4 regions of the Laceyella sacchari genome follow, and region 3 is predicted to be linked to each of the others. Evidence: riboswitches for the same ligand, from Rfam matches in the RefSeq annotation. Region 3 holds a riboswitch; each other region holds the start of a gene.
What was found. A riboswitch is a leader RNA that binds a small molecule or an ion and turns the genes downstream of it on or off. The one in region 3 is predicted to bind S-adenosylmethionine.

Region 1: another riboswitch for S-adenosylmethionine. It lies ahead of NYR52_RS12150 (aminotransferase class I/II-fold pyridoxal phosphate-dependent enzyme); the one in region 3 lies ahead of NYR52_RS04360 (Na+/H+ antiporter NhaC family protein).
Region 2: another riboswitch for S-adenosylmethionine. It lies ahead of NYR52_RS15705 (methionine ABC transporter ATP-binding protein); the one in region 3 lies ahead of NYR52_RS04360 (Na+/H+ antiporter NhaC family protein).
Region 4: another riboswitch for S-adenosylmethionine. It lies ahead of mtnK (S-methyl-5-thioribose kinase); the one in region 3 lies ahead of NYR52_RS04360 (Na+/H+ antiporter NhaC family protein).

The regions. Positions count from the first base shown of each region.
Region 1 covers NZ_CP103866.1:2,500,863-2,505,204, reverse strand. The annotation lists gene NYR52_RS12160 (helix-hairpin-helix domain-containing protein) at 1-238, shown strand, start outside; gene NYR52_RS12155 (ornithine--oxo-acid transaminase) at 286-1,479, opposite strand; SAM riboswitch class I at 1,664-1,776, shown strand; gene NYR52_RS12150 (aminotransferase class I/II-fold pyridoxal phosphate-dependent enzyme) at 1,869-3,002, shown strand; gene NYR52_RS12145 (aminotransferase class I/II-fold pyridoxal phosphate-dependent enzyme) at 3,084-4,244, shown strand.
Region 2 covers NZ_CP103866.1:3,205,316-3,209,657, forward strand. The annotation lists gene NYR52_RS15695 (MetQ/NlpA family ABC transporter substrate-binding protein) at 1-300, opposite strand, end outside; gene NYR52_RS15700 (methionine ABC transporter permease) at 428-1,084, opposite strand; gene NYR52_RS15705 (methionine ABC transporter ATP-binding protein) at 1,078-2,043, opposite strand; SAM riboswitch class I at 2,133-2,239, opposite strand; gene NYR52_RS15710 (sugar transferase) at 2,754-3,398, opposite strand; gene NYR52_RS15715 (NAD-dependent epimerase/dehydratase family protein) at 3,619-4,342, opposite strand, start outside.
Region 3 covers NZ_CP103866.1:854,849-859,190, forward strand. The annotation lists gene NYR52_RS04355 (6-phospho-beta-glucosidase) at 1-1,121, shown strand, start outside; gene NYR52_RS04360 (Na+/H+ antiporter NhaC family protein) at 1,175-2,494, opposite strand; SAM riboswitch class I at 2,589-2,698, opposite strand; gene NYR52_RS04365 (ATP-dependent helicase) at 3,356-4,342, opposite strand, start outside.
Region 4 covers NZ_CP103866.1:2,520,797-2,525,138, reverse strand. The annotation lists gene NYR52_RS12265 (TatD family hydrolase) at 1-496, shown strand, start outside; gene mtnA (S-methyl-5-thioribose-1-phosphate isomerase) at 553-1,599, opposite strand; gene mtnK (S-methyl-5-thioribose kinase) at 1,592-2,812, opposite strand; SAM riboswitch class I at 2,882-3,044, opposite strand; gene NYR52_RS12250 (carbon-nitrogen family hydrolase) at 3,200-3,982, opposite strand; gene NYR52_RS12245 (pyridoxal phosphate-dependent aminotransferase) at 4,088-4,342, shown strand, end outside.

The sequences.
Region 1 (4,342 bases), 1.6 Mb from region 3:
ACCGTTTATGGAAATGGCGATGGCAAACTCCGCAGATGCCAGCGGGAAGATCAATGTGAACACCGCGACGGTAGAAGAGTTGGACAAGCTAAACGGAATCGGTCCCAGTAAAGCGGAAGCTATCGTCCGCTACCGCGAAGAACACGGGCCGTTCCAATCGGTGGAAGACATCGCGCAGGTGCCCGGCATCGGTGCGAAGACAGTGGAGAAATTTCGCGAACAGATCACAGTGCATTAAAGGAAAAAGCGATCCAGACAAACTGGATCGCTTAATAAGTAACGCGCTTATTTGGACATGATTTTGCGCACTTTTTCCAGCGCGAGATCCAACTCTTCTTTCGTGATGGTGAGCGGAGGCGCAAACCGGATGGTGTTGTCGTGGGTTTCTTTGCAGAGCAACCCTTCTTTCATCAGTGCTTCACAGTATGGACGTGCTTTCTCATACAGTTCCATGCCGATGAAGAGGCCCTTGCCGCGTACTTCTTTGATAATCGGGTTTTCGATTTTCTTCAATTCGGTGATGAAGTATTCACCCAACTCACGAGAACGGGTGGTGAGATCATCTTCCACCAGAACATCGAGGGCGGCGATGGACACAGCACAAGCGAGTGGGTTGCCGCCGAAAGTGGAGCCGTGCGAACCCGGATCGAAGACGCCCAAGATTTCTCTGTCAGCAGCGACTGCGGAAATCGGCATAACTCCGCCGCCCAATGCTTTACCCATAATGTACATGTCCGGCTTCACGCCTTCCCAATCGCAGGCGAAGAGCTGGCCTGTCCGCCCGAAACCGGTTTGTACTTCATCGGCGATGAAGAGGACATTGTGTTCTTTACAGATTTCCAAGGCTTGGCGCAGGAAGCCCTCCGGTGGAACGATGACTCCCGCTTCCCCTTGGATCGGCTCCAACATGAAGGCAGCCGTGTTTGGGGTGATAGCCGCTTTAAGCGCTTCCAAATCGCCATAAGGGATCACTTTAAAGCCGGGTGTGAGCGGACCGAATCCACGTTGGTATTCTTCGTTGGAAGACAGCGAAACAGCGGTGATGGTGCGGCCATGGAAGTTATCTTCACAAACGATGATTTCTGCTTGGTTGTCGGCTACTTTTTTCACATCGTAAGCCCAGCGCCGAGCTGCTTTGATAGCCGTCTCAACAGCTTCCGCACCCGTGTTCATGGGCAGAACCATTTCTTTGCCGGTCAGCTCAGCGACTTTCTCATAAAACGTGCCCAATTGGTCGTTATGGAAGGCGCGGGAAGTAAGCGTCACTTTGTCTGCTTGATCCTTCAACGCTTGGATGAGTCGCGGATGACGGTGACCATGGTTGAGCGCAGAGTAAGCACTTAACATATCCATGTAACGATTGCCATCGGCGTCTTCCACCCACACGCCTTCTGCTTTGGAGATGACGATTGGCAGGGGATGGTAGTTTTTCGCTCCGTATTTATCCGTGAGTTCAATCACTGCTTGGTTTTTGGACATGGATGATGAACCTCCCTTGTAATTTACCCAATTAACATCATTTTAGGTAATAAAGTGCGCGAAATCAATGAAATGTATACTATTTCACTGTTGCGCATAAATAACAGACTTGACGGATAAAAAAGGAGTGGGTATAATCACCTTATCATTAAATATGCAAACGTAATAAACATTCATATTGTTTCTCTTATCAAGAGCGGCGGAGGGACTGGCCCGATGAAGCCCGGCAACCTCGGTGAGATGGTATCACCGGAAGGTGCCAAATCCTGCAGAACAAAAAGTTCTGAGAGATAAGAGGAGACGGTCCGTCCGCGCGCGCAAACCTCTTCTCTTGTCGAGAAGGGGTTTTTTGTTTGCCAAATTTCCGCATCAAAGGAGAGGACACACCGATGAGAATGGAAACAGCGTTGGCGCAAATCGGGAACAAACAGGAACGGAATACAGGAGCAGTGAACTATCCGGTCTACTTTTCGACGGCATATGAGCATGTTGACGGAGTGAGCACTGGATATGATTATTCACGGGCTTCCAATCCGACGCGAGACGTGCTAGAGGAAAGTATCGCCCGATTGGAAGAGGGGGACGGCGGATTTGCGTGCAGTTCGGGAATGGCAGCGATCCACACGTTGATGGGTTTGTTTAGCCAGGGGGATCACTTGATCGTTTCGTTGGATCTGTACGGTGGAACGTACCGGCTGTTTGAGAAGGTGATGACACGGTACGGTTGTTCCTTTTCTTATGTGGATATGCGGAACTTGGCGGATATTGAGCGGTTCATTCAGCCTAATACCAAAGCGATCTTCATCGAGTCGCCCACCAATCCGTTGATGAGTGTGACAGATGTTGCCGCGGTCTGCCGGCTGGCTAAGGAACGAGGACTGATCACCATCGTGGACAATACGTTTATGACGCCTTTTTTACATCGACCCCTTACGTTGGGAGCGGATATCGTTATTCACAGCGCCACCAAATACCTGGGTGGGCACAATGACGTGTTGGCCGGGTTGATCGTGACCAAGGGTGAGGAACTGACGGAACGGGTCGCCTTTTTGCAGAAAGCGATTGGCGCGGTGTTATCTCCATTGGATTGTTGGTTGTTGATCAGAGGGATGAAAACCTTGGCGCTCCGCATGAGGCAACATGAGGCCAACGCCCAAGCGATTGCTGCTTATTTAGAGCGCCATCCGGCCGTTGACGCAGTATATTACCCCGCGCTGGACTCTCGAAGCAAAACCTTGCTCACTGAGCAGGCGGACGGGTTCGGCGGGATGTTGTCATTCCGCTTGAAGCGCAAAGAGTGGGTGCATCCGGTTCTCAACAATTTGAAGATTATTACTTTTGCGGAAAGCCTGGGGGGCGTGGAAAGCTTGATTACCTATCCGGCCACGCAAACCCATGCCGACATTCCGGTGGAAATCAGGGAGCAAACAGGTGTCTGTGACCGCTTGTTGCGCTTGTCAGTGGGGATTGAACATCAAGAGGACTTGATTGCCGATTTGGCACAAGCCTTACCGCAAGAGTAAGCACGAAATCCGGTTCCGCTGCGGGAGCTTTTACACACAGCCAAACGAGTGCGGTAAGTTAAAGAAAGGGATGAGGATGAGATGAGGTTTGACACAAAGTTGTTGCACAATGGGAATGAGATCTGTTCAGTTACGGGTGCGTCGAGCATTCCGATCTACCAAGCTTCCACGTTTCACCAATTTTCAATCGACCAACCAGGAGAATTTGATTACGCCCGTTCGGGAAATCCGACCCGTCAGGCGTTGGAAGCGACGATCGCCCATCTGGAAGGCGGGTGTAGGGGATTTGCGTTTGCTTCCGGGATGGCGGCGATTTCCACCGTATTTCTCCTTTTCTCACGTGGAGATCATCTGGTGGTTTCTCAGGATGTATATGGTGGCACCTATCGCGTGTTGACCAACGTATTTGAGCGGATGGGAATTGAGACGAGTTTCGTGGACACGACGGATTTGGAACAGGTGATGCAAGCGATCAAGCCTAACACCAGAGCGCTGTATATTGAGACGCCGTCCAACCCGCTGTTGAAAGTGACCGATCTTCGGGGAGTCGTCAACATCGCCCAAGCGCATGGTCTCCTCACGATTGTGGACAATACCTTCCTCACCCCGTATTATCAGCGCCCATTGGAATTGGGCGCCGATATTGTCATCCACAGCGCGACCAAATTCATCGGGGGCCACAGTGATGTGATCGCTGGATTGGTTGCAGTCAAAGACCGAGAATTGGCGGAGTCATTAGCGCAACTGCAAAACGCATTTGGCGCAGTGCTAGGCGCTCATGATGCTTGGCTGGTGATGAGAGGGATCAAAACGTTGAAGGCGAGAATGGAACTGTCGACAAGAAGTGCGGAAAAAGTGGCCTTGTGGCTGCAACAGCATCCCGATGTGGAGCGGGTGTATTATACCGGCCTGCCGTCGCATGAAGGCCACTTTGTACAGGACGCGCAAGCCAGTGGGCACGGGGCTGTCCTCTCCTTTGATCTTGGCGATGGAGATAAGGTGCGCCAATTTTTACAACGCGTCAAATTGCCGATCGTGGCGGTCAGCCTAGGTGCGGTAGAATCGATTTTGTCTTATCCGGCGCTGATGTCCCATGCCTCCATGCCACCGGAAGTCCGGTTAAAACATGGGATTACGGATGGACTGTTGCGGTTGTCGGTCGGTCTGGAAAGCGCCGACGATCTGATTGAAGACCTGGCACAAGCAATGTCTTTTAGCGTGTCGGTAGCCGTGGGGAGATAGCACACGCAGGAACTAAATATTCATGCGTGACAAGTCGCTTCTGGGGAAAGGTTCACTGTTTTTACCCACACATGCCCTCGACCGCAGTCTAATGCCTC
Region 2 (4,342 bases), 1.0 Mb from region 3:
TTTCACCAAGTGATACCCTTTTTCTTTGTTGGTGGCTTCCATCCAAGGAATGTGTTGAAAGAAATTGGCGTCGATCTGCCCTTCTTCCACACTTTTATTCGGCAACACATAATCTTGGAACGCTTGGATCTTCAACTCCACTCCCTGCTTTTCCAATTCCGGCTGAACAAACTTCAGAATTTCCTCATGTGGAATGGGCGACGCCCCCACCGTCAACACTGCTGATTCATCTTTCTTTCCGCAACCCACGCCAAACGCGGCCACCAATGCGACCAAACCTGCCGCAATCCATCTTTTTATTTTCATCATTGCCATCCTCCCATGCATCAACTTATTTAATAAAATCGATCGGATTAGACGGATTATGTCACGTCTATTTGCCCTGACACGGGGAATTCCCGCTTCAATTCCGGCTCTTACCCTCTATTCACCGTTTGTCCAACCGACGAACCAACCAATCCCCTACCATTTGAATGAGCTGTACCATCACAACCAACAGCAAGCCGCAAATATACAACATGCCATCATTGAACGATTGGAAACCGTACCTAAACGCAGCATCTCCCAAACCACCTCCGCCAACAATCCCTGCCATCGCCGAAAAGCTAATCAAGGATACGCAAGTGACGGTTAATCCGGAGACAATGGCCGGCATCGCTTCTGGCAACAGCACTTTCCAGATAATGTGCAAACGGGAAGTCCCCATCGCTTGCGCCGCTTCAATCACCCCACGGTCAATTTCCCTTAAAGCGGTCTCCACCATTCTGGCGTAAAAAGGTGCCGCACCAGCGATCAAAGGCACAGTTGCTGCTGTGGGTCCGAGCGTGGTTCCCACCAAAAACTCCGCGACAGGAAATAAGAAAAGGACAAGGACAATAAACGGTACAGCGCGGAAGATATTCACAATCGTGCCCAATGTTCGTTGCACCCATACATTCTCCCAAAAATAACCGCGATCCGAGACGGTAAGCATCACACCCAGAGGAATTCCCAGAAGCGCGGTGAACAAAGTGGATATGCTCACCATATACAAGGTTTCCCCCAGCGCGACGGACACTTGATTCCAATCAATGCCGGTCAACATGCCCGTTCACCTCCATTCAACACTTGGCGCACGGCCAGCACTTGCTCCTCTGTCCCATCAACTCTGACGCGCAAGCGGTCATCCTGTTCTCCCGCAATGGCTCCGCTGACAACACTGAACCGAATTCCATGCTTTTTAGCCAATGTCACCAACTTATCTGCATCAGCAAGCGGCAATTCAACCACTTCCCCTGATGTGTCATCGTCTTGGATACTTGGCTGCAGCTCTTTGACAAACTGTTTGGTCAACGCCTGTTGTGGTTGGCTAAAGATGGAGGAGACCATGCCCGTTTCCACGACCCGGCCGTTTTCCATCACTGCCATCTTGTTGCAAATCTGCCGTACCACACTCATTTCATGCGTGATTAATACCAAGGTGATCCCCATCTCCCGATGAATCTCCTTGAGCAGTTGCAAAATGGATGCCGTGGTTTCTGGATCTAGTGCTGATGTCGCTTCATCGCACAAAAGGATATCCGGCTCATTGGCCAAAGCCCGTGCAATACCGACCCGCTGTTTTTGTCCTCCGCTCAACTGGGAAGGGTATGCGTCAGCACGTTCAGCTAGTCCTACCCGCTCCAAAAGCTGATCGACTCGCTTGCGAATCTGTTCTTTCGGCAACCCTGCCACTTCTAGCGGAAAAGCCACATTTTCGCGAACCGTTCGCGACCAAAGCAAATGAAAGTGCTGAAAGATCATGCCGATCTTCTGCCGTGCCTGGCGCAATTCTCTCTCTTTCAGACGGGAAATCTCTTTCCCATCCACGATGACTTCACCCTTTGTCGGCATCTCCAGCCCGTTGATCAGCCGCAACAGTGTCGATTTGCCCGCACCGCTATAACCTACGATGCCGAAGATGTCACCTCGGTTGATCGTCAACGTCACCCCGTCCAGCGCAGTCACGACCGAGCCCCCATCGCGCGCCGGATAGGTTTTGATGACTTCTTTAATCTGAATCATTGAGGTTTCACCACCTTTATTATGCAATAAAAAAATCCCTCTGCTCTGAAGATGGCAAGAAGGGATACGTCTATTATTGACACACCTTTCTCTCATCTGTCAGAACGAATCTGCAGGAATTGGCACCTTTCTGATGGTTGTCAGATGGTTGCCGAGGGTTCAACGGGCCTGGTCCCTACCCCTCTCTTGATAAGAGAATGTTGCTGTATTCAATTATTAACATATCAACTATTGAGTTATAAATTATCACAATAAAAGACATTATGTCAATCGTTATTTATGACTGGAAAATCTTAACCATCCACACGGGAGCGATATCCCCTTCCAATGTTACAGGAAACGTTTTTGGTTCACACATTTATCACATTTTTACCACGAGATTACATTTAGATAACAATACGGCTACTCCCCACTAAATCAGGGGCCGCTGGCGTATAATAAAGACAGATCCTCAAATTGAACTGCTGGAGGTGCCCAACATGGAATACACGGTTGTCGGAAAATCGTTTTGGTTTGGTGTGTTGAACGCGACATGTTTAAGTATCCCATTGTGGCTTCTCTTGTACTTCGGCCTAAAGTTGATTTTCTAAATGAGGCAACATCGTTGGCGCACCATTAACAAACTGATTACACCCTGGAAAACCAGGCTGATGGGTATATAAAAACGGGTGGCTTTTGCTAAATCAAAGCAAAAGCCACCCGTTTTCTCATTAGCGCGCCCCATTTCCGGAGATCACGATCCAAACGGTTTTGAGCAAAATGTGAAAATCCATCTTGAACGATTGATTTCTGATGTACTCCAAGTCCAGTTCCAACTTTTCAGCAGGGGTCGCCTCATATCCACCGTTCACCTGAGCCCAACCTGTCAATCCCGGTTTCACCATCAACCGTTTCTTAAATCCCGGAATCTCTTTGTCAAATTGCTCCGTGAACATCGGTCGCTCCGGACGCGGGCCGATCAAACTCATATCCCCGCGCAGGATGTTGATCAACTGCGGCAGTTCGTCAATCCGGGTTTTGCGGATGAACTGGCCTACACGAGTGACGCGCGGATCATTCTTGGCAGCCCACTGCGGACCGTTTTTCTCTGCATCCGTACGCATCGAGCGCAATTTGAAGATGTTAAACGTTTTGCCGTTTAAACCGACCCGCTCCTGTTTGTAGAAGATGGGACCTGGTGATTCCAATTTGATCGCGATTGCCGTCAAAATCAGCACCGGTAGAGTGAAGAGCAATAACCCAATGGAAAATACGATTTCAAACCCGCGCTTAAATGCCAAATAGAAAGAGGCGGGTGTTTTCATTTCTCCGGAGAATGCGCGCGAATTGCTCTCGTAGGCTACTTTTGAACTCATCCGCAAACCACTCCTGCTGTGTATAGTATCAAATCACAATTATTTTCGGCTATCGACTAACTTTACAAAAATGACAGTAACATTACAGCAATGTTTCAAACCGATTACTGTTACCAAGTATACTGTAATCTTTCCACGTTGACAATAGCCGAATTGTGAAAAATGAAATCTTCATGGCCCGTTCTTTCAAGCATGGGGTGTGCGGGTTCGTTATTAGTGTTTACTGTTCCTTGCCCATTTTACGATATTCCTCTTGGTAATATGCGTAAGTTTTGGCCAATCCTTCCCTGAGGCTCACTCGCGGCTCCCAATCGAGCACCCGACGCACTTTTTCATTGTTAAAATAGCTGTGCTTGATGTCTCCCGCCCGATCCGGACCGTAGTTCACCTCATGCTTCACACCTGCGATTTCATCAAAGAGGCGAACCACTTCATTTAAAGACGTGCTAACCCCAGTTCCCACATTTAACACTTCGCCGTCCCCGCGCTCAATCGCACTGAGGTTGGCTCGAGCGATATCCTCGACATAAATGTAGTCACGGGTCTGTTCACCATCACCAAAGATGGTAAGCGGTTCACGGCCCAGCACCTTGTCGATGAAGATGGAGATCACGCCCCCCTCACCACGCGGATCTTGGCGCAAACCGTAAACATTGGCATAGCGCAAAACGGTGTAATTCAAGCCGTACAGATGATGGTACACCGACAGGTAATGCTCCACCGTATATTTGGAAACGCCATATCCGGACAAGGGGCCGATCGGATGGCGCTCATCCACAGGAAGGTAAGCAGGCGTGCCGTACACTGCGGCCGAAGAAGCGTAGACCACTTTCTTTACACCAGCCTTACGGCAACCCTCCAACAAATTGATAGAGCCCAAGATATTGATGTTGGCATCCAGAGACGGATTGTCCACAGAGGTATTCACATGGATTTGCGCCGCT
Region 3 (4,342 bases):
TTCATTGGACATTGGATCGCCAAGCGGCACTCAAAGAAGCTGCTTTCGTCATCACCCAGTTTCGGGTGGGCGGGTTGGCGGCACGGATCAAAGATGAGACGATTCCTTTAAAATATGATGTGATCGGACAAGAGACCAATGGGCCCGGCGGTCTGTTTAAAGCCTTGCGCACCATTCCGGTAATCCTGGACATTTGCGAAGAGATGGAGGAATTGTGTCCGGAGGCTTGGCTGATCAACTTTACCAATCCGGCGGGGATTGTGACAGAAGCGGTGTTGCGGCATAGCCGGATCAACAAAGTGATCGGCTTGTGCAACGGCCCGATCAGCATCAGCAGAGGGATCGCCGCGGCGCTCAATGTGGAGCCAGCACGGGTGCGCATCGACTTCGCCGGTTTGAATCACATGTCCTACGGTTTAAAGACCGCCCTTGATGGAGAAGACATTTCTAGCCGGGTGATTGCTATGCTGGCCGGGCGTGGCGAAGATGGACAGATGATCCGCCAATTGACTGGTGTCGAGTGGGTGCCGGAGTTTGTGGAAGCGCTAGGGGTGATTCCTTGCGGTTATCATCGGTATTATTATCAACCGCGCACCATGCTGGCTGCGATGAAGCGAGAAGCAGCACAAACCGGCACCCGGGCGGAGGTGGTCAAACGGCTGGAGGATGAACTGTTTGCGTTGTACCAAGATCCTAATCTGAACGTCAAACCGAAGCAATTGGAGGGGCGTGGCGGTGCCTATTACAGTGAAGCGGCGGTGCAGTTGATGCGTTCCATCTACACGGATAAGCGGGACATTCAGGTAGTTAACACCCGCAATCAGGGGGCGATTGCCGGCATCCCTGATGAGTCAGCGGTGGAAGTGAGTTGCGTCATCACCAAAGAAGGGCCACGCCCACTCGTGATGGGTGAGTTGCCGGTTGCCGTCCGCGGATTGGTACAACAGATCAAATCATTTGAACGCGTCACTGTCGAAGCCGCAGTGTCAGGCGATTATCGTACTGCGTTGTTGGCGATGGTCATCAATCCGTTGGTGCCTTCGGATGCGATTGCCAAACAGATCTTGGATGAGTTGTTGGAGGCGCATCGGGCTTATTTGCCGCGTTTCTTTGGTGATTGAGGAAGGTTCAAACCAAAAGAAAACCCCACCTTCGTCATGAGGTGGGGTAAATATTATTGGTTGGCCGGCAATGTTGTTTTTTGTACAGCGGGTTGAGCTCCTTTGGCGCGTGGATAGCCGATCAAAATGGAGATAGATGCGCAGACGCCGATCAACAGCGGATAAACATTGTACTGTAAGATGGACAGCGGGGAGATCGAAGCCACACCCGCGGCCACGAGCAGTTGTGGGCCATAGGGGATCAAGCCCTGGATGCAACAAGAGAAAATATCCAACAAACTGGCTGATTTGCGGCGGTCGATCTCATATCGTTCAGCGATTTCTTTGGCCAGTGGCCCGGCAATGATGATGGAGATGGTATTGTTGGCGATGGCCAGATTGGTGGCCGAAACCAAACCGGCAATGCCGAATTCAGCGCCTTTTTTCGAACGGATATTGCGGGTGATCGCCTGCAACAAGAAGTCAATGCCGCCATAGTGACGGATTAATTCCACCATGCCCCCGATCAGGAGAACCAAAATAGAGAGTTCTTGCATTCCGGCAAATCCGTTGCCGATCTCTTTGATGAAGCTCATCACGGTGTATGAACCGTCCACCAGACCGATCGCTCCGGCAAACACAATCCCGCCCGTCAATACGAGCAGCACATTGACGCCGGCCAACGCTGCGATCAATACAGCCAAGTAAGGCAACGTTTTAACCCACACCACTTGGTCGGTGGCGACATGACTTTGTCCGCCCAATGTTAAGAAGGTGAGGAAGGCTACGGTGACCAGTGCGGCGGGCAACACGATGAAAAAGTTCACTTTGAACTTATCTTTCATATTGATGTTTTGCGAGTTGACTGCGGCGATGGTTGTGTCGGAAATGACGGACAAATTATCCCCGAACATAGCACCACCGATCACGGCCGCAATGGCCAATGCCACCGGAATGTCTGTCTGTCCGCTGATGCCGACACCGATGGGCGCCAGAGCTACAATCGTCCCCATGGAAGTTCCCATCGACAGGGAGATAAAGCAGGCAATCACAAACATACCGACGATCAGCAGGTTTTGCGGCAGAATGGAAAGAGCTAAGTTGACGGTGGCGTCGACAGCTCCCATCCCTTTGGCTACTGCCGAAAAAGCGCCGGAGAGCAGAAAAATGATCACCATCAAGATAATGTTGTCGTGTCCTGCTCCACGGCAGAAAAGCGCCGTTTTTTCGTTTAAGGATAAGGAACGGTTCATCAGAAATGCCACACCGGACGCGATCAGGACGGCGACCAACACGGGGAATTTGGTGAAGTCCCCGGTTACAAGTCCGGCGCCGGCGAACAAGGCCAGGAATATGACAAAGGGCAACAATGCCCATGGATTGGCTTGTTTCATGCTTATAACCCCTTTCTGTGGTTTGAACGGAAAACTGAAAAGACCCCTTCTACACACAACAGGAAGAAGAGGTCTTATGGTTATAAGCGCACTCTTCTTATCTGCCAAGCTTATCGCTTGCTGGATTTGGCACAGCACTCTCCATGAGAAGAGTCCGTTGCCGAGGTTTCCCAGGGCCAGTCCCTCCGCCTCTCTTGATAAGAAGACGATCTTCATTATTCCGTTTTTACATGCATACTAACTGCGTGTCGATTTCCCTATGCCATAGTAAAATGATTATATGTAAATGTCAACGATTTGTTGGTTGTCAGGTTTTGGTTGAAAGGGGGGATTCACAATTGACAGGACATCTACGCCAGATATTGGATGAGTTGCGGCTTATAGGGGAAAAACACGGGGTGGGTTAATCAAGTCAGTGATCGTACAGGGAATGTGGATGAAATCGAAGGAGTAAAAGAACTTGCGGATAGTTTGCCCTAGTAAACAATTGAAAAAGGCTCCCTATGGCAGTAGAGAGCCTCGGCCAGCATTACGAGTTTATGTTAGTGGCATGACAGTTTTAGTACTGGCTTAAGTCACGTACAATTCTTTAATGAATACCATAATTCTAGATAATTGTGTTTCATTTAAATAAATAGTGCGCCCTAAAATGACAAAAATTAGATCGGATGCTGAGGTAGAGCATGAACCTTTGTGGAATAACAGTGTTAATGCCAAGATATTATTCGAGAATCAAAATAAGGGAAGTAAGATATAATATTTTCGGCAAATTAAGCTAGTTATTTTTGTCGTGTAAAAACTTCAATGACAATCAAGTATAATATATTACACCCTTATAGTTATTCATCATCAAGCACATATTCAGCGGATTTTGTGGGCAAATCTCTTTACATCTATTTCTTCAAAAAAGCGACTTGGTTGTTTTCTTTGTCTGTCGCGTTGCTGTGCATAAGACATGTACAATTTGCTTTCTGAACGAGTCATTGCGACATAAAGTCCACGCCTCTCTTCAGCCTCATCATACCTTGCGGGAACAATGTCGTCCTCTAGGGCAATAATAAACACAGCCTTATATTCCAAACCCTTGGCCGCGTGGAACGTGGAAATGCCAACTTCATCAATCGAATTTTCTATATAGTTAGATTCATCTTGGAGATCAAGCTCGCCAACCAAATCGATGATGTTTCTTGATCGAGATTTTATCATTTTCTCTTTCAACAATTCTAGATGCCTACTTTGTTCATAAGCGTCGTTCTTTTCAAGCAAAAGCAAGGTACTAATCTTCAATAAGTCGTACAAATCATTATATATCTTGAGATAGCTTTGTGTGTGATTGTACTCTGCACAGAATTTCGCAAACTGCTTTACCGCGTCATCCATCTCATCCTCTGGTGTGATTTCGGTAAGCTTTGTAACCGACAACTTACCCTCAATAAGCTCCTCGTAATGATTTACTGTTTTATTAGAGCGGTAAAGCTTTGAATAGCGAGGAATCAGCGACTCCAAAATCGATTCCAGAATTAAGTCATTTGAAGGCTCTACTATCAATTTTAATGATTCCTTCATCAGATCAGAAAAGAGCTCCACCTTGTTGAAATTCTTTCCGAAATGACGGAACGGTATCTCTTTTTGGATAAACATATCATCGACAATCTTAAGTCCAGGGTGCCTGCTTCGATAAAGTACAATTATTTTCTTATATTCAATCCCCTCCTTGTGAATCTCTTTTATCTTATCGGCTACCCATTCAGCTTCTTGGATGGCTGTGGTGAAGCCTTTTATCTCCAAACAGTCATCAGGCTCCGTCTCACGGCCTAAAAGAGTCTTTTTTTCTCTTTTATCGTTGTG
Region 4 (4,342 bases), 1.7 Mb from region 3:
TTATCTGCGGCGAGAACGACTTGCCCAAGGGATGGACTGGAATGAGGATACATATCTGTCGGCGCTGGACCAATGGCTTCGCTTGGCTGAACGTTTGCACAAGCCAGTTGTTTTGCACGGGGTGAGGGAAGATGTGCGGACGATTTTGTCTTACCTTGACTGCTATTCGCTTCCCAACGTGCAGTTTCACTGGCTGAAGACCGACGAAAACACATTGTGCCAACTGGCGGAGAGGGGAATCTACGTTTCTTTCACACCGGATCTATTGTATAAGGAAGAAACGCGGAAAATCGCGACTGCCTACCCACGCCACCTCATATTGCTTGAAACGGATGGGCCTTGGCCGCATGACGGGCCTTGGGCGGGAATGCGCACCCATCCTCGCATGCTGGAACGGGTATTGGACGAACTGGCCATCCTCCGCGGTGAGGAGAGCGAACCGTTGCGCCGGGCGCTCATTGAGAATGCGCGTAGGTTCATCGGGTCAAAGGGATGAATTCACCATACCGCCGACAAAAACGTAAATCCCCCCAAGGGTGCCGGGGGGATTGGTTATTTTAAAGCAGGTTCAGATTGTTTTAACTTGGCCAAAGCTTCCTGATAGTTGTCGCGCACGATCCCTTTTTCTGTGATGATGGCGCTGATATAGCGGTGCGGTGTTACATCAAAAGCCGGATTGAACACGTTGGTGCCGCTGGGAGCGACCGGATGGCCGTGAAAATGGGTGATCTCTTCCGGTGCGCGTTCCTCAATCGGGATGGCGTCCCCTGTCGCCGTCTCGAGGTCGATCGTGGACAAGGGAGCGGCGACATAAAACGGGACACCGAATTCTTTGGCCAGAATCGCCAACCCCAGTGTGCCGATTTTGTTGGCAGTATCCCCGTTGGCCGCCACTCGGTCGCAACCGACGATGACAGCAGAGATCGGTTTGGTGGCCAGCGTGTGGGCGGCCATGCTGTCGCTGATCAGGGTGACATCTACTCCCGCTTGTTGCAATTCCCACGCGGTCAGGCGGCTGCCTTGCAACAAGGGACGCGTTTCACAGGCATAAGCCGACAAGTGGATATCGCGTTCTTTAGCCAGATAAAGTGGGGCCAGGGCCGTGCCGTAACGGGCAGTGGCAATCGCCCCTGCATTGCAGATGGTGAGAATGGTATCCCCATCGTTCATAAGCGACAAAGCGTGTTCGCCGATGCGTCTGCACACATCCTCGTCCTCTTTTTGAATGGCGAGCGCTTCATTTTCTATCAGTTGCCGGGCTTCGGCCACGTCGGTAGCCGTTGCCGCTCTGGCGACGACCCGATCCAGCGCCCAGAACAGATTGACTGCCGTGGGGCGGGATGAAGCCAGATAATCGCGCTCCCGCCGCAACGATGCCAAGAAATCAGTCAAATTGGTTGTTGAGGTACGATTGGCCCATACAGCGAGAGCGAAAGCGGCGGCCATGCCGATGGCCGGTGCCCCCCGCACCTTCAACGCCTTGATGCATTCCCATACCTCCGCGGTCGTCGTGCAATGAACATACACAGTATCATGGGGAAGGCGTTGCTGATCCAATATCCGTACATGATCACCGTGATACGCAATCGATCTAAGCATGGGCAACCCCCCTGATCGACTCGGACAAGTGCGTGATCCGCGTCAGTTGCCGGCGCTGCTTGATCAATACGCTTCCCAAGGTGAGCGCTTTGTCTTTCAGGCGCAATTGTGTTTCCTCGTCGGAGATGGAGTCAAGATCAGCCACATGGGCCAACCCGATGGTGCGGCGGATCACTTCGCAACCCGCAAAGCCGATGGTATCTTCCAACAAGCGCTCGAAGAAATCGTCTTCTACACCGGCCACCCGCATATAGACATCTTGCCCTTTGGTCTGCCAGAGGTGGGTGAATTGCTCCTTGAACCGTGTCCAAGTTTCTTCGATCACTTCCAGCAGATACTCTTGGAACGTTCGCCGTTGTTGCGGGTCCGGGCTGTGGTGGAAGTGGGAGAGATAATTGAGCGCGAGATTGGCGAAGAATTGCCCGATGTCAAAAGCGATGGGGCCATAATAGGCGAATTCGGGATCGATCACCTTGGTCGAATCAGTGGTGACGAAGATGCTGCCGGTGTGCAAATCCCCATGCACCAGTGCTTCAGCTCGGGTTAGGAAAGCATGTTTCAACTTCGCGGTTTCCCGTTTCAGTTCCAGATCGTTCCACAGCAATTCGACAGAAGATTGCAATGCTTTTGGGAAATCGTTGGTTTCGTGATTGAAGAAAGGATCGGTGAACACCAAGTCTTCGGTGATTTTGCACAATTCCGGATTGATAAACGCCCGCACCTGTTCCTTTTTGTCCAAGGGACTAAGGAAGAAATCGCTGGTGTGAAACAGCGTTTGCGCCAGGAAAGTAGCGATGTGCTCGGCTAGCTTGGGGTAGACCTGCCCTTGTATCAAGCCTTTGCGGAGGATCACATGATCAGAGAGGTCCTCCATGACTGTGCAAGCCAAGCGCTCGTCGGTATGGTGCACTTTGGGGACAAGCGCCGGCACGTACTCTGCCGCTCTGCGCAGCGCCTCGCTCTCAATCCGGGCACGGTCTAAGGTCAGCGGCCAGCTTTCGCCGACGACTTTGGCGTAGGGCAAGGCTTGCTTGACGATCAAAGACTTGCCTGTAGCTGGTTCTACCACATGAAAGACGTAGTTTAAGTTCCCATCACCGATTTCTTTGATCTCCAATTGATTCACATCAGCAAAATGGTTTAACGGCGCAACGACTTGAACCACTGTTTCCGTTGTCAAGGGATGGTATCCTGCATTGGCGTGCCCGCCCATTGGAAGTCCTCCTTTGGGCATATAAAAAGAGCCTCTTCCTATCAGAGGCTCGGATCATTCGTTCCAAGCCTCTTATCTCGCAAAACGGGATGTTTTGCTGGAATTAGCACCGTGCCTTGCGTGGTTTTCACCACGGCTCCCTCCTGTTGACGGGCGCCCCATCTCACGATGGTATTACGGTCGGTTGCTGGGCTTCATCGGGCCATTTCCCTCCACCTGCTCTGGATAAGAGACTGCTTCCATATGCCGTTGTCTTTAGATTGATAAGGGAATGATACACCCTCACGCAGATCATTGTCAATCATATTCATTCATTTCGGATGAGATTAGTTTCATTTGGTGATTCTTTATATTTTTTTCTGAAGGGCATTCCGTAGCCAAGGTGTTTTAATATAATTCTGGGCGTCGGTCACTGAAAATGGGGATGCGCCTACGGATTTGTGGAACCTGCGCAAGATCGATCTCCGCCACCAAGGTTTCTTCCTCAGGGCCTGCTTCGGCCACGATCTCTCCCCAGGGGTCGATGATGAGCGAATGGCCGGCGAAGGCATTGTCAGGATCATTCCCCACACGATTGCACGCGATGACGTAGCATTGATTTTCGATTGCCCGGGTGATGAGCAGATGGCGCCAATGCGCGAGCCGTGGCATCGGCCATTCAGCGACGACGAACAGCACCTGTGCTCCAGCAACGACATGTTTTCTGATCCATTCGGGAAAGCGAATGTCATAACAGATGACCCCGGCGCAAGGAATGCCATCCAGCGCGAAGGAACCCATTTGTTCGCCGGGCTGTAGGTATTTCTCTTCGTTCATCAGGCGAAAGAGGTGCACTTTGCGGTATTCACCCACTTGTTCACCGCGGCGGTCAAAGGCGATGAGTGTGTTCCAGGTGCCGTCTTCTTGTCGTTCGGCGACTGAACCGGCAATGATGTGCACGCCGTGTTGCCGAGCGAGCTTGGACATGAACGCTTTTGTCTTCATAGCCATCGGATCGGCGATCTCATCCAAACGGGTTAAATCATAACCGGTGGTCCACAATTCCGGCAAGATGATCACATCCGGTTTGTCGGCGGCCGCGGCGGCGATTTTTTGTTCAGCCATGGCCATGTTTCGTTCCGGTTGCCCGAAGGCGATATCCATTTGAATCACAGCACATTTCCATTTCATAGGAGATGCATCCTCCCAAAAAAGACTTTGACAGATTCCCCACAACGATATAACATAACTGATTAGAATTTCAAGAACATTTCCCAGAGAGTGGATGTGAGAATCTTGAGCAAATTTCAGCGTGCGGAAGCGTTGGATCGCTTGCCGGAGCAATTTTTTGCCCGCTTGGTTGGTCAAGTTGGCCGTTTGCAGGCGCAAGGGCATGACGTGATTAATCTGGGTCAAGGCAATCCTGATTTGCCGACTCCCGCGCATATCGTGGATGCGTTAAAGCAGGCTGCCGATAATCCGCAACATCACAAATATCCGCCGTTTCGAGGCCACGCGTTCCTCAAGGAGGCGGTCGCACAATTTTACTTA